Regions from separate parts of the Thermobacillus sp. genome, predicted to be linked through region 1. Evidence: predicted binding sites of a transcription regulator. Region 1 holds the regulator's gene; the other holds the start of a gene.
What was found. The regulator CtsR, encoded in region 1, represses protease genes until heat stress. The targets are predictions, from matches to a motif close to ATGGTCAATAAAGGTCAAACA.
Positions count from the first base shown of each region.

Region 2: the regulator CtsR is predicted to act here: its motif matches at 3,592-3,612, upstream of clpP (ATP-dependent Clp endopeptidase proteolytic subunit ClpP).

Region 1 is NZ_QEWA01000016.1:154-6,971, reverse strand. It holds gene C6W55_RS00780 (hypothetical protein) at 1-444, opposite strand, end outside; gene C6W55_RS00775 (DUF2512 family protein) at 674-1,012, shown strand; gene C6W55_RS00770 (hypothetical protein) at 1,067-1,249, shown strand; gene C6W55_RS00765 (hypothetical protein) at 1,301-1,993, shown strand; gene C6W55_RS00760 (CtsR family transcriptional regulator) at 2,173-2,637, shown strand; gene mcsA (protein-arginine kinase activator protein McsA) at 2,679-3,188, shown strand; gene mcsB (protein-arginine kinase McsB) at 3,218-4,294, shown strand; gene clpC (ATP-dependent protease ATP-binding subunit ClpC) at 4,298-6,754, shown strand.
Region 2 is NZ_QEWA01000058.1:23,322-30,139, forward strand. It holds gene rapZ (RNase adapter RapZ) at 1-43, shown strand, start outside; gene C6W55_RS16480 (gluconeogenesis factor YvcK family protein) at 56-1,048, shown strand; gene whiA (DNA-binding protein WhiA) at 1,054-1,989, shown strand; gene C6W55_RS16490 (HPr family phosphocarrier protein) at 2,130-2,399, shown strand; gene sda (sporulation histidine kinase inhibitor Sda) at 2,541-2,750, opposite strand; gene clpP (ATP-dependent Clp endopeptidase proteolytic subunit ClpP) at 2,960-3,547, opposite strand; tRNA gene C6W55_RS16505 (tRNA-Arg) at 3,668-3,742, opposite strand; gene C6W55_RS16510 (sugar-binding transcriptional regulator) at 4,355-5,404, shown strand; gene gap (type I glyceraldehyde-3-phosphate dehydrogenase) at 5,510-6,514, shown strand; gene C6W55_RS16520 (phosphoglycerate kinase) at 6,614-6,818, shown strand, end outside.

The DNA.
Region 1 (6,818 bases):
ATGCGCTTCGGCGATCCACCTGCGTCTGTCGTCGTAAACGTGGTAGTGCAGGCGGTTGCGTTTTTTGCCCACCAGCACCAGTTCGTATTCCGCTTCCTGCCATTCGGGCTCATCGTCAGCGTCCTTCCAGGTGCCGACGAGTTCTTCGTCCTCTTCGTCAGCCATTACAATAAACTGATCGAACGGGCTGTACGTGACGAACACCTCGCAGGAAGCCGCGCCTACGGCAAGAACGAACGATTGGACGTAATCGTTGACATGTTCAAGCACCCGCCGCTTGTCCCGCGCGCGCAGCACATCGCGGTCGAGCTGGACGGATCCGGTCAGCCTTCCGCCTTCGCGATAGACAAGCGTCATCGTTCCGGCATAACGCCCGTCCACCAGGATGTCGTTCACTTCGCCCCCGGCCGTGCGCAGATCCGGACGCAGTTCGATCCGTTTCACGTCTGATACCTCCTTCACCGTAGCCTGATGCGGATAAACTTTCCGCAGGCGGCGCGAGAAAGGCGCCGACTTCGTCAGCATTCCCCGGCGGCGGGGCGGTTCATTCCACCGCATTGCAAGCGGCCGGTCATGTCACGGGTGCCGGAATATTCCGCTGCTTAAGTACGGGGCGCTGCGGCACACTAGCTCTGTGCAGCTGCAGCAATGGCCCGCGAGGAGGGTGAAAGCCGTGAAATTTCTGTTCAAATGGGTGTTGAACGGGATCATCGTCACGCTGATGCTGGCCTGGTATGCGGACGTGACGTATCTGACCGCCTTTATCGCCGCTTCGCTGCTTACGGTTGTCGCGTTCCTGATCGGCGACATGGTGCTGTTGCCGAGCACGAACAACGCGGTGGCGACCATTTCCGATTTCCTGCTGGCCGCCGTTTATCTCGGCGTGGTCAGGTATTTCTACGATTTGAATCTGAGTTTCGGCGAAATCATCATCATATCGGCGCTGGTCGCCTGGGCCGAGTGGCTGTATCATCGCTACATTCTCGGCCAGAAACTGGACGTTGCGGGATAAAAACAAAGCGGGCGATCCGCTAAGTACAACCCACAAGGCAAGGAGGTCCGAATCGTGAGCCGGCTGAACGATTATGTCGAGAATCACGAGAATCTCGACAAGCTGAACGTCATTCTGAAGCATTACGGCGTAAGCGCCGAATTCGTCGCGCATACGCTGTCTGAAGGGTTCGAGCAGGACAAGGAATTGCCGAAAGAGCTCATCGAGGACATGAAACAGTTCTGCGCCATGATGTGACGAAGCGGCGGCCGACGGACGGGAAAAGATGGTGAAGGGAGGTTCCGGCGCGTGAAGAGGATCACCATCAGGCACGCATGCGCGTCCATCCTGACGGCGCTGTTGACGGCGCTGGTGTTGTCGGGATGCGCGGGAGGCGGAAATGGCTATGATGACAGGATCGGCTCATACGGCACCGGTTACGGATCGAACGGCAACCGGCTGTTCGAGCGGGATGACCCGGACCGGATGACGAGGCGCGGCAATGCGGATCATTCTGATCAGGTCAAGGGGCTGAACAAGGCTCAGACCGCCGAAAACGGCGGACGCAGCGGCATGTTCGGCAGCGAAGATGAATTCAACGGCAGCCGCGACGGCGGCGGCGCAGGCTGGTTCGGCGCCGGCACGTTCAGCGGACGGATGAAGGACAGCGACAAGCTCGATGATACCCGAAGCTTCCGCATCGGCAACGGGTACGACGGCATCACCTCCGACGGCGCCGGCACGTCCGACCCCAAAGGCGCGCCTGTCCGCGCGGGAAACGGGGGAGGCGTCGAGCTTCAGCTCGGCGGCATCCGGATCACGAGCGGGGATGCGGCTTCCGCAAGGGAAGCCAGAGACGGCAGCCGGGTGCTGCGGGTGACGAGTCCGGTGGCCCGCAAAGCGCTTGAGCGGCTGAGCCGCAACCTGTCGTCCGGCCAATTGTCGGCCAGAGCCGACGTCATCGCGAACGATCTCCGCATCGTGCTGAAGGATGCGCGCTGAAGGCGAACCGGCCGGCAAGGCATTCGGCCGGTTCGGTTCGTACATAATGAAATCGTGCCGGTTGGAACGCTTGACGGCGTTGAAAAATCAGGTATAATAAAGTTAAGGTCAAAGAAAGTCAAAGTCAGAATCAAGGAACGTCTGTCAATCCGGCCGGCCATTGACTGGAGGGTATGACCATGCGCAATATTACCGACCTCATTGAGCAGTATCTGAAACAGATGATCCGGGAAAGTGCGGAAGGCACCGTCGAGATTCAGCGCAATGAACTGGCGGACAAGTTCTCGTGCGTGCCGTCGCAGATCAATTACGTGATCGCCACCCGGTTCACGCTGGAGCGGGGCTACCTGGTCGAGAGCAAGCGGGGCGGCGGCGGTTACATTCGCATCCGGAAGCTGGAGCTGCCGGATTGCCAGCCGATCCACGAGCATGTGCTGCGCACGATCGGCAACCGCATCGACCAATCCGCGGCCGAAGGGCTGATCTATCAGCTGGCGGAAGCGAAGCTGCTGGACGGGCGCGAGGTGCAGCTGCTCAAAGCGGCCGTCTCCCGGGAGACGCTCGCGGTCAATCTGCCGCTGCGGGACGAGATCCGGGCGCGGCTGCTCAAGGCGATGCTGATTGCGCTGCTTGTTGAAAGTTAATCCTGCATATTGATAAGGAAGGTTCGAAAGGAGGCCGCCCCATGCTGTGTCAAGATTGCGGGAAACGCCCGGCGACGCTTCATTTTACGAAGATCGTCAACGGCGAGAAGTCGGAGTTTCATTTCTGCGAGTCATGCGCGCGCGAGCGCGGGGAGATGATACCGGGCACGGCGAACGGTTTCTCCATCCACAGCCTGCTGTCCGGCTTGCTCGACTTCGAACCGCCAGGCGGCGGACAAGCCGCGCAGCCGCTCCGGTGCGAGACATGCGGGCTGACGTACAGCCAGTTCAGCAAGATCGGACGCTTCGGATGCAGCGACTGTTATCGTTTCTTCGACGGCAAGCTGGATCCGCTGTTCAAACGGGTGCACGGCAATACGGTCCATGTCGGCAAAGTGCCGCAGCGGACCGGCAGCCTGATCCGCTCCAGGCGGGAGATCGACCGGCTCAAGCGGGATTTGCAGGAGCGCATCGCCCGCGAAGATTTCGAGAGCGCGGCGCGCATTCGCGACCGGATCCGTGAACTTGAGCGCAGGCTGGCGGACGGTTGAAGCCGGGTACAAGGAAGGAGGGGTCTCGGGTGGACAAACGTCGTTTTGCGCGTGAAGCGCTCAGCGAGTGGATGCGGCACGGAGGACCGGATTCCGACATCGTCATCAGCAGCAGGGTGCGGATCGCGCGCAACCTGAGCGGGCATCCGTTCCCGATGCTGGCGACGAACCAGCAGGCGCGGGAAGTGATGGAGAAGCTGACCGGCGTCGTCCGGGCGGGCAAATTGGATGAAGTCGGAAAGTTTGATATTTTTATATTGAATGATCTCAGCGAGCTGGAGAAACAGGTGCTGGTCGAGAAACATTTGATCAGCCCGGCGCTGGCGAACGAATCGCGCTGCGGGGCGCTGATCCTCGATCGCACCGAATCGGTCAGCATCATGGTGAACGAAGAAGACCATCTTCGCATCCAATGCCTGTATCCGGGCTTCCAGGTGAAGGAAGCATGGACCAAAGCCAGCCGGATTGACGACAGGTTCGAGGAAGCGGTCGATTACGCGTTCGACGAGAAGCGGGGGTACCTGACGAGCTGCCCGACGAACGTCGGGACGGGCATCCGCGCATCCGTGATGATGCATCTGCCCGCGCTCGTCATGACGCAGCAGATCAACCGCATCCTGCCGGCCGTGACGCAGGTCGGTCTTGCGGTGCGCGGCATATACGGTGAAGGCAGCGAGGCGCTCGGCAACCTGTTCCAGATCTCGAACCAGATTACGCTCGGGCAGTCGGAAGAAGAGATTATCGACAATCTCCACAACGTGGCCCGGCAAATTCTCGAACACGAGAAAGCGGCGCGCAAGCGTCTGCTCGCCGAATCCCGCGTAAGGCTTCAGGACCGGGTGTGCCGTTCCTTCGGCATTCTCTGCCACGCGGCCGTCATCGACTCGAAGGAGGCGGCGCAGCGGCTGTCCGACGTGCGGCTCGGCGTCGACCTCGGGCTCATCCCGAATGTGCCGCCTGCGGTGATGAATGAACTTCTGGTGAAAACGCAGCCCGCTTTTCTGCAGCAGACGTTCAACGAGACGATGAGTCCGGATCAGCGGGACATCCGCCGCGCGGAGATGATTCGGGAACATTTCAAAACATTCAAGCATGGAGGTGCATGAGGCATGATGTTCGGAAGATTTACCGAGCGCGCGCAGAAGGTTCTCGCGCTGGCGCAGGAAGAAGCGGTTCGTCTCGGTCACAACAACATCGGAACGGAACATATATTGCTGGGATTGATCCGGGAAGGGGAAGGCATTGCCGCGAAGGCGCTGACGGCGCTCGGTCTCGGCCTGGAGAAGATCCAGGACGAAGTGGAGTCGCTGATCGGACGCGGCCAGGAGCAGCCAGCCAACATCGCGTACACGCCGCGGGCGAAGAAAGTGATCGAGCTGTCGATGGACGAAGCGCGCAAGCTGGGCCATACGTACGTCGGCACGGAACATATCCTGCTCGGCCTCATCCGGGAAGGCGAAGGCGTCGCGGCGCGCGTGCTGAACAATCTGGGCATCAGCCTGAACAAGGCGCGCCAGCAGGTGCTGCAACTGCTCGGCAGCAGCGAGGCGATCTCGAGCAGCCACGGGGCGCCGACGAACGTCAATACGCCGACGCTGGATGGCCTCGCCCGCGACCTGACGGCGGCGGCCCGCGACGGCAACCTCGACCCGGTGATCGGCCGGAGCAAGGAGATCGAGCGGGTCATCCAGGTGCTCAGCCGCCGGACGAAGAACAACCCGGTGCTGATCGGTGAGCCGGGCGTCGGCAAGACGGCGATCGCCGAAGGGCTGGCGCAGCGCATCGTGGCGAACGAAATTCCGGAGACGCTGCGCGACAAGCGCGTCATGACGCTGGACATGGGTTCGGTCGTCGCCGGCACGAAGTACCGCGGCGAATTCGAAGACCGGCTGAAGAAGATCATGGATGAGATCCGCCAGGCCGGCAACATCATCCTGTTCATCGACGAGCTGCACACGCTGATCGGCGCCGGCGGCGCCGAAGGCGCGATCGACGCGTCGAACATTCTGAAGCCCGCGCTGGCGCGCGGCGAGCTGCAATGCATCGGCGCGACGACGCTCGACGAATACCGGAAATACATCGAGAAGGACGCCGCTCTCGAACGGCGGTTCCAGCCGATCATGGTCGAACAGCCGACGCCGGAAGAAGCGATCCAGATCCTGCACGGGCTGCGCGACCGCTATGAGGCGCATCACCGGGTGAAGATCACCGACGAGGCGATCGAAGCGGCCGTGAAATTGTCGGATCGCTACATCACCGACCGGTTCCTGCCGGACAAGGCGATCGACCTGATCGACGAAGCGGGATCGAAGGTCCGGCTCCATTCGTACACGGTGCCGCCGAATCTGAAGCAGCTTGAAGCGCGTCTCGAGGAAATCCGGAAGGAAAAGGACGCCGCGGTGCAGAGCCAGGAATTCGAGAAAGCGGCCGCGCTGCGCGACACGGAACAGAAGATCCGCGAAGAGCTCGAGACGACGAAGAACATGTGGAAAGAGAAGCAGGGCCGCACCGATTCCGAAGTGACGCCGGAAGATATCGCGCAGGTGGTCTCCAGCTGGACCGGCATCCCGGTCAGCAAGCTGAAGGAAGAGGAAACCGAGCGGCTGCTGAAGATGGAGGAAATTCTGCACAGCCGCGTCATCGGGCAGGACGAAGCGGTCAAGGCGGTCGCCCGCGCCATCCGCCGCGCCCGGGCCGGCCTGAAAGATCCGAAACGGCCGATGGGCTCGTTCATCTTCCTCGGGCCGACCGGCGTCGGCAAGACCGAGCTCGCCCGGGCGCTGGCCGAAGCGATGTTCGGCGACGAGAACGCGGTCATCCGCATCGACATGTCGGAGTACATGGAGAAGCATTCGACCTCCCGCCTCGTCGGCGCGCCTCCGGGTTACGTCGGCTACGAGGAAGGCGGCCAGCTCACGGAGAAAGTGCGCCGCAAGCCGTACTCGGTCGTGCTGCTCGACGAGATCGAGAAGGCGCATCCGGAAGTGTTCAACATCCTGCTGCAGGTGCTCGAGGACGGCCGTCTGACCGACTCGAAGGGCCGCGTCGTCGACTTCCGCAACACGCTGATCATCATGACGTCGAACGTCGGCGCCGATCAGATCAAGCGGAATTCGACCCTCGGCTTTACGGCGGTGCAGGATTCGGACCGCGAGTTCAACCAGATGAAGGAGAAGGTGCTCGCGGAGCTGAAGAAGGCGTTCCGGCCGGAGTTCCTGAACCGGATCGACGAGACGATCGTGTTCCACTCGCTCGAGCAGGAGCACATCAGCCAGATCGTCACGCTCATGTCGGATGAGCTGCGCAAACGGCTGCGCGAGCAGGAAGTCGACTTCGAGCTGACGGATGCGGCGAAGGCGTTCCTCGCGAAGGAAGGCTTCGACCCGCAGTACGGTGCGCGTCCGCTGCGCCGCGCGATCCAGAAGCATATCGAGGACCGGCTGTCCGAAGATCTGCTGCTCGGCAAGATCAAGAAAGGCGACAAGCTGACGATCGACGAGCGGAACGGCGAACTGGTCGTCATTCCGGCGGGATCGATCACCCCGGAGGAAGCGCCGTCGAAATAACGCGCAAGCCGGACGGGCGCCACGGCCCGGACGGAGTCATCCGCAACTCCCCACACGGAGGAAA
Region 2 (6,818 bases), on a different contig from region 1:
GGTGCGTGTCGGCCACCGGGACGCCGAGCGCGACCGGCGCTGACGGGGTGAAGACATGAAGTCCCGCACCCCGTCCGTGTCGCCCCCTTTGCCGAAAGTCGTCGTCATCGGCGGCGGCACCGGGCTGTCCGTCATGCTGCGCGGCTTGAAGGAGAAGCCGCTCGATCTGACGGCCATCGTCACGGTTGCCGATGACGGAGGCAGTTCCGGCGTCCTGCGCCAGGAGCTGCAGATTCCGCCGCCGGGTGACATCCGCAATGTGCTGATGGCGCTCGCGAATGTGGAGCCGCTGCTCTCGCGGCTGCTCCGCTACCGTTTTCCCGCCGGCAGCGGATTGGCCGGCCACAGCTTGGGCAACCTGATGTTGGCGGCGATGACCGATATCGCCGGCGATTTCGTCACAGGCGTGCGCGAGCTGAGCCAGGTGCTCGCCGTGCGCGGCCGGGTGCTGCCCGCCGCCGCGCAGGGCACCGTGCTGAAGGCGGTCATGGAAGACGGCAGCATCGTCGTCGGCGAATCGCAGATTCCGAAAGCCCGCGGCAGAATCCGCCGCGTTATGATTGAACCGCCCGGGGTCGAGCCGCTACCGGAGGCGGTGGAGGCGATCCGCGAGGCGGATTGCATCCTGATCGGCCCGGGAAGCCTGTATACGAGCATCATGCCGAATCTGCTCGTGAAGGGACTTGCGGAAGCCATCGTCGCTTCCGATGCCATGAAATTGTTCATTTGCAACGTCATGACCCAGCCGGGCGAGACGGACGGTTACACGGTGAGCGACCATCTCGACGCCATTGAGGCGCATGTCGGCGCGCCGCTCTTCCACGGGGTCATCGTGAACAACGGCGAGATTCCGCCGGATGTGCTGTCCAAGTATGCGGAGGAAGGCGCCTCGGTCGTCGTCTGCGACGAAGAGGAGCTGCGGCGGCGGGGCATCCGCGTCATCGCGGATCGGCTGATCAAGGTGCAGACCTATCTGCGGCACGACGCCGCGAGGCTCAGCCATCACATCGAGCGGCTGGTTCAAGATTGGATATCCGGGAAGAGGTGATGCGGATGTCTTTCGCGGCCCAGACCAAGAAAGAACTGACGATGATCGAATCTGCGCCTTGCTGCGAACTGGCGGAGCTCTCGGCTCTCATCCGGATGAACGGTACGGTGCAGGTGTCGAATCGGAAGGTTGTGCTGGATGTCTCGACGGAGAACGCGGCGATCGCGCGGCGCATTTTCACCCTGCTCAAGCGCCGGTTCGGTATTCAGGCCGAGCTGCTGGTGCGGAAGAAAATGCGGCTGAAAAAGAACAACGTATACATCGTCCGCGTTCCGACGATGGTGGAGGAAATTCTGTCCAAGCTCGCCATCGTGTCGGAAGGGTTCGTGTTCCGCCAGGGAATCGACAAGAACATCGTGCGCAAGGCATGCTGCAAGCGCTCCTACCTGCGCGGCGCGTTTCTGGCCGGGGGATCCGTCAACGACCCGGAAGGTTCGTCCTATCACCTGGAGATCGCGACACAGTACGAGGAGCATTGCCGGGCGCTGGTGGAACTGGCGAACAAATATCGGCTCAACGCGCGCTGCATCGAACGGAAGAAGGGTTTTATTTTCTACATCAAAGAAGGGGAGAAGATCATCGAGCTCCTGGGCATCATCGGCGCGCACCAGGCGCTCTTCAAGTTTGAGGACGTGCGGATCATGCGCGACATGCGCAATTCGGTGAACCGGATCGTCAACTGCGAGACGGCCAATCTGAACAAGACGATCGGCGCGGCGGTCCGCCAGATCGAAAACATCAAGCTGCTGCAGAAGGTGATCGGCCTCGAAAATCTGCCCGAGAAGCTGCGCGAAGTGGCGGAAGTGCGGCTTGCCCATCCGGACATCAACCTGAAGGAAGTGGGCGACCTGCTGAAGGGCAATGTCAGCAAGTCGGGGGTCAATCACCGGCTGCGGAAAATCGACGAATTGGCCGAAAAAATCCGGAACGGCACGCTCTGACGGCGCAAACCTAGTCTGCCGCGCCCAATAATGTTATAATACTTGCATGATCTATGGGCCTCCGCAGGCACGGGAAGGTGCGCTTGTGAGGAGCGAGCCGAGCATCGGGCCGATAATTTCTGGACAGGGGGAAAAAGTGCATGATCAAGCAACCGGTGGTCGTTCGTCTGAAGACGGGCCTTCACGCACGGCCGGCTGCGCTTTTCGTACAGGAAGCGAACAAATTCTCAGCTGAAATCTTCGTGGAGAAGGACGACAAAAAAGTAAACGCGAAGTCCATCATGGGCATCATGAGCCTCGCGATCAGTTCGGGCACGGAGGTTACCATCAGTGCGGACGGTTCCGACGCAGAACAGGCTGTAAACGCTTTAGTCCAACTGGTCAGCAAGGAAGAGCTGGAAAACCAGTAACGGGGCTTGAAAGGACAAAAGGGGCGGATCCCGGCGGATCCGTCCCTTTGCCTTGTTAACGGGGTGTCGAAAGAAGCAAGCCGGACGGCGCAACCGCCGACCGGCCCAATAAAGACAAAAACTGCCGGATCGGCAGCCAGATCAGAGAGAGGTTTTCGGGTCCAGATTGCGCGAACGAATCGCTTCTTCGATCAATTGAATGAATTCGGCAGACAATCCCATCGCGACAGCTTCGTGGTACACTTCGAGCAGATGCTCGTCCGTGAGCGGCCGAAGCAGGATCATCTTGTCGTGCACTATGGGATATTCGCCGTCAGGCAGAGTGGTGTGCGTCGATCGCGTGGCTGCCACGTTGATCACTCCATCCAAATTTCTCAGAACTCGCCTTCATTTGTAGGAATTTGGAACTTGCTGTGTCTTTATCATAACACGGTTTTCGTTTGGAGTGGTTTGCCATTCACACATGCAAATTGTGGTTGACAAATGTAAGGATTTGTGATATTAAGACAAAAACATCCGCCGTCCGGGCGGATGTTTTTGTAATTAAAGCAATGCGCGGATTATACACGCTCGATGACTTTGTCCACAAGGCCGTAGTTCTTCGCTTCTTCAGCGCTCATGAAGTAGTCGCGGTCCGTATCTTTTTCGATCCGCTCCAGCGGCTGGCCGGTCCGCTCGGAGAGAATCTTGTTCAGCTTGTCGCGCATCTTCAGAATCCGGCGGGCACGGATTTCGATGTCGCTGGCTTGTCCTTCGGCTCCGCCGAGCGGCTGGTGAATCATCACTTCGCTGTTCGGCAGGGCGTAACGCTTGCCCGGAGCGCCCGCAGCCAGCAGGAACGCGCCCATCGAAGCCGCCATGCCGACGCAGATCGTCGAGACGTCCGGCTTGATGTACTGCATCGTGTCGTAGATCGCCATGCCGGCCGTGATGGAACCGCCCGGGCTGTTGATGTACAGATGGATGTCCTTCTCCGGATCGTCGGCGGCCAGGAACAGCATCTGGGCGATCACCGAATTGGCGACGACATCGTTGATGCCGGTGCCGAGGAAGATGATGCGGTCCTTGAGCAGGCGGGAGTAAATGTCGTAGGCGCGCTCGCCGCGGTTGGTCTGCTCGATCACCATCGGAACGAAATTCATGTCCATGTCGGAATCCTCCTTCTGCCCTTATGATACTCGATCTCTCGACAAAAGTCAAAAAAGGTCAAAAAAGTGGTGCAAAAAAGCGGCTCTGCCCGAATGGTGAAAGCCGCTTGCTGCGTTGTATGGCGCGCCCGCCAGGAATCGAACCTAGATCTCAGGCTCCGGAGGCCTGCGTCATATCCATTGGACCACGGGCGCATGATGTCAACGATAACAGCGAAAATCATTATAGGATACACGGGATGAAAAAGCAAGTGCGCGGCAAAAAAAAGTTGCGGGTAACGGCTGGAAATGCGGAGGGATTAGCGGGGAAAACGGCGGGGTTGCGGCGGGGCATCGGCGGAATTGCGGCGATCCGGCTGGGCGGATTAGCGGAACGAGGTTCCGTTAGAGGTGGGTTGGTGGCGTGTCGGCGGTGGCGCTAACGGAATGTGGTTCCGTTAGCGGACTGGCGGACATGCTGAAGCGGGGGTTCGTGCCGCGCTAACGGCACAAAACACCGTTAATTGGCCGCCGGATCGGGTGCAGGTTCGAATTAACGGCACGAGATGCCGTTAAAGACGGTCGTTGACCCGGCAAGGAGGGGCAAAGCGGCTATTAACGGCACGAAATGCCGTTAATCGGCTGCCGGACCGGGATTGAGCACGCATTAACGGCACGAGGTGCCGTTAATAATGATCGTTGGCAAAACCGTCGACCGTAGATGCCGATCGCTCTTGCGCATCGTGAAAAAGTTGGTTACAATGAAAGTGGGACTTAGAACGTTCATCCGGGATAAAATGCGTCCAACTGGATGGAGTGAGGTGCGCGATGCGCGAGTGGATTGAGTTGCAGCAGCGCCTTGTTCCGGATCTGCTTGAAGTCATGGCGAAGCGCTATGTCATTCTGAGTCAGGTGATGAAGTCGGAGTCCATCGGCCGCCGCGCACTGGCGGCTGCCTTGTCCATGACGGAGCGAACGCTCCGGGCGGAGGCCGATTTCCTGAAAGCGCAGGGTCTGCTCGAGGCGAACGCGGCGGGCATGCGCATCACAGACGCCGGCCGGCGGCTGGTCGAGTCGCTGGCGCCGTTCATGAGCGAGCTGTCCGGCCTGTCGGAGCTCGAACGGCTGATCCGCGATCATTTCCGGCTCCGGGAAGTGATCGTTGTGCCGGGTGATGCGGATGAGGTGCGGGAGACGAAGCGGGAGCTCGGCCGGGCGGCCGGGCGGGTGCTGATCCGGTCGCTTCAGGGCGGCGACGTGGTCGCCGTGACCGGCGGCACGACGCTGGCGGCGCTCGCGGAAACAATCACGGTGGATCAGCCGCTGAAGGGCGTGCTGTTCGTGCCGGCCCGGGGCGGCTTCGGCGAGAGCATGGACTACCAGGCGAACACGATCGCCTCGACGCTGGCGAAGCGCACCGGCGCCGCGTACCGGCTGCTGCACGTGCCGGACCATCTCAGCGAGGACGCGTACCAATCGCTCATGCATGAGCCGAACGTGCGGGAAATGGTAGAAGTGATTCGCAAATCCCGTATTGTGGTACACGGGATCGGAGACGCTATGGTCATGGCGCGCCGGCGCAAGGTGGATGCGCGGACGATGGATGCGATGCGCGCGGAAGGCGCGCTGGCGGAAGCGCTCGGCTACTACTTCGACAAGAGCGGAACCGTCATCCACCGCATGTCGACCGTCGGCCTCCGACTCGATGATCTGGAGACGGCTGAGCACGTCATCGCCGTGGCAGGCGGCAGCAGCAAAGGAGAAGCGATCGCCGCGGTGCTGCGGTACGGCCAGGACGACGTGCTCGTGACGGATGAGGGCGCGGCCCGGCGGCTGGAAGCGATCATCCGGCAGGAACGGCAGCAGGCAGACTGCTGAATGGCATCTGAATCAAGGCATGCAAGGTTATCCTGACGCAGGGCGCTGCCCGCGGGCGAGCGCCGCGTCTTGCGATATAAGCAAGATTACAAGGAGGATGTAACCATGGTGAAAGTAGGCATCAACGGTTTCGGCCGCATCGGACGCAACGTGTTCCGCGCAGCGCTGAACAACCCGAACGTGGAAGTCGTCGCAATCAACGACCTGACGGACACGAAGACGCTGGCGCATCTGCTCAAGTACGACACGACGCATGGCACGCTGAACGCAACAGTCGAAGCGAAGGAAGGCGCAATCGTCGTCAATGGCAAGGAGATCAAGGTCTTCTCCGAGCGCGATCCCGGCGCACTGCCGTGGGGTGAGTACGGCGTTGAAATCGTCGTCGAGTCGACGGGCATCTTCACCGCGAAGGAAAAAGCCGAAGCTCACCTGAAAGGCGGCGCGAAGAAGGTCATCATCTCCGCGCCGGCAACGAACGAAGACATCACGATCGTCATGGGCGTCAACGAAGACAAATACGATCCGAAGGCGCACACGATCATCTCCAACGCATCCTGCACGACGAACTGTCTCGCGCCGTTCGCAAAAGTGCTGAACGAGAAGTTCGGCATCGTCAAAGGCATGATGACGACGGTTCACTCCTACACGAACGACCAGCAAGTGCTTGACCTGCCGCACAAGGACCTGCGCCGTGCGCGCGCCGCTGCGGAGAACATCATCCCGTCCACGACGGGCGCCGCGAAAGCCGTTGCGCTCGTGCTGCCGGAGCTGAAAGGCAAGCTGAACGGCATGGCCATGCGTGTGCCGACGCCGAACGTATCCGTTACGGACCTCGTCGCCGAACTGAAGGTCAATGTCACGGTCGAGGAAGTAAACAAGGCGCTGAAGGAAGCCGCCGAAGGTCCGCTGAAAGGCATTCTCGCATACTCCGAAGAGCCGCTCGTTTCGTCGGACTACAAAGGCAACCCGCATTCCTCGATCATCGACGCCCTGTCCACGATGGTCGTCGAAGGCAACATGGTCAAGGTCGTCTCCTGGTACGACAACGAATGGGGTTACTCGAACCGCGTCGTAGACCTGGCTGCCTACATCGCCAGCAAAGGGCTGTAATATACGGAATCCGTCGGTTCAAGAGGAGCAGCAGCTGCTGTCTCCTCTTGGCGCGCGTATAGGAGACGCCCTGCGGGGCAATTACGAGGAGGAGCCTTCATGAGCAAAAAGAGCGTCAGAGATGTAGACGTCGCCGGCAAGCGCGTATTCGTGCGCGTCGACTTCAACGTGCCGGTCGAGAACGGAGCCATTACGGACGATACCCGGATCCGGGAGACGCTGCCGACGATCCAATACCTGGTCGAGCGGGGCGCGAAAGTGATTCTGGCGAGCCACATGGGCCGGCCGAAAGGGCAAGTGGTTG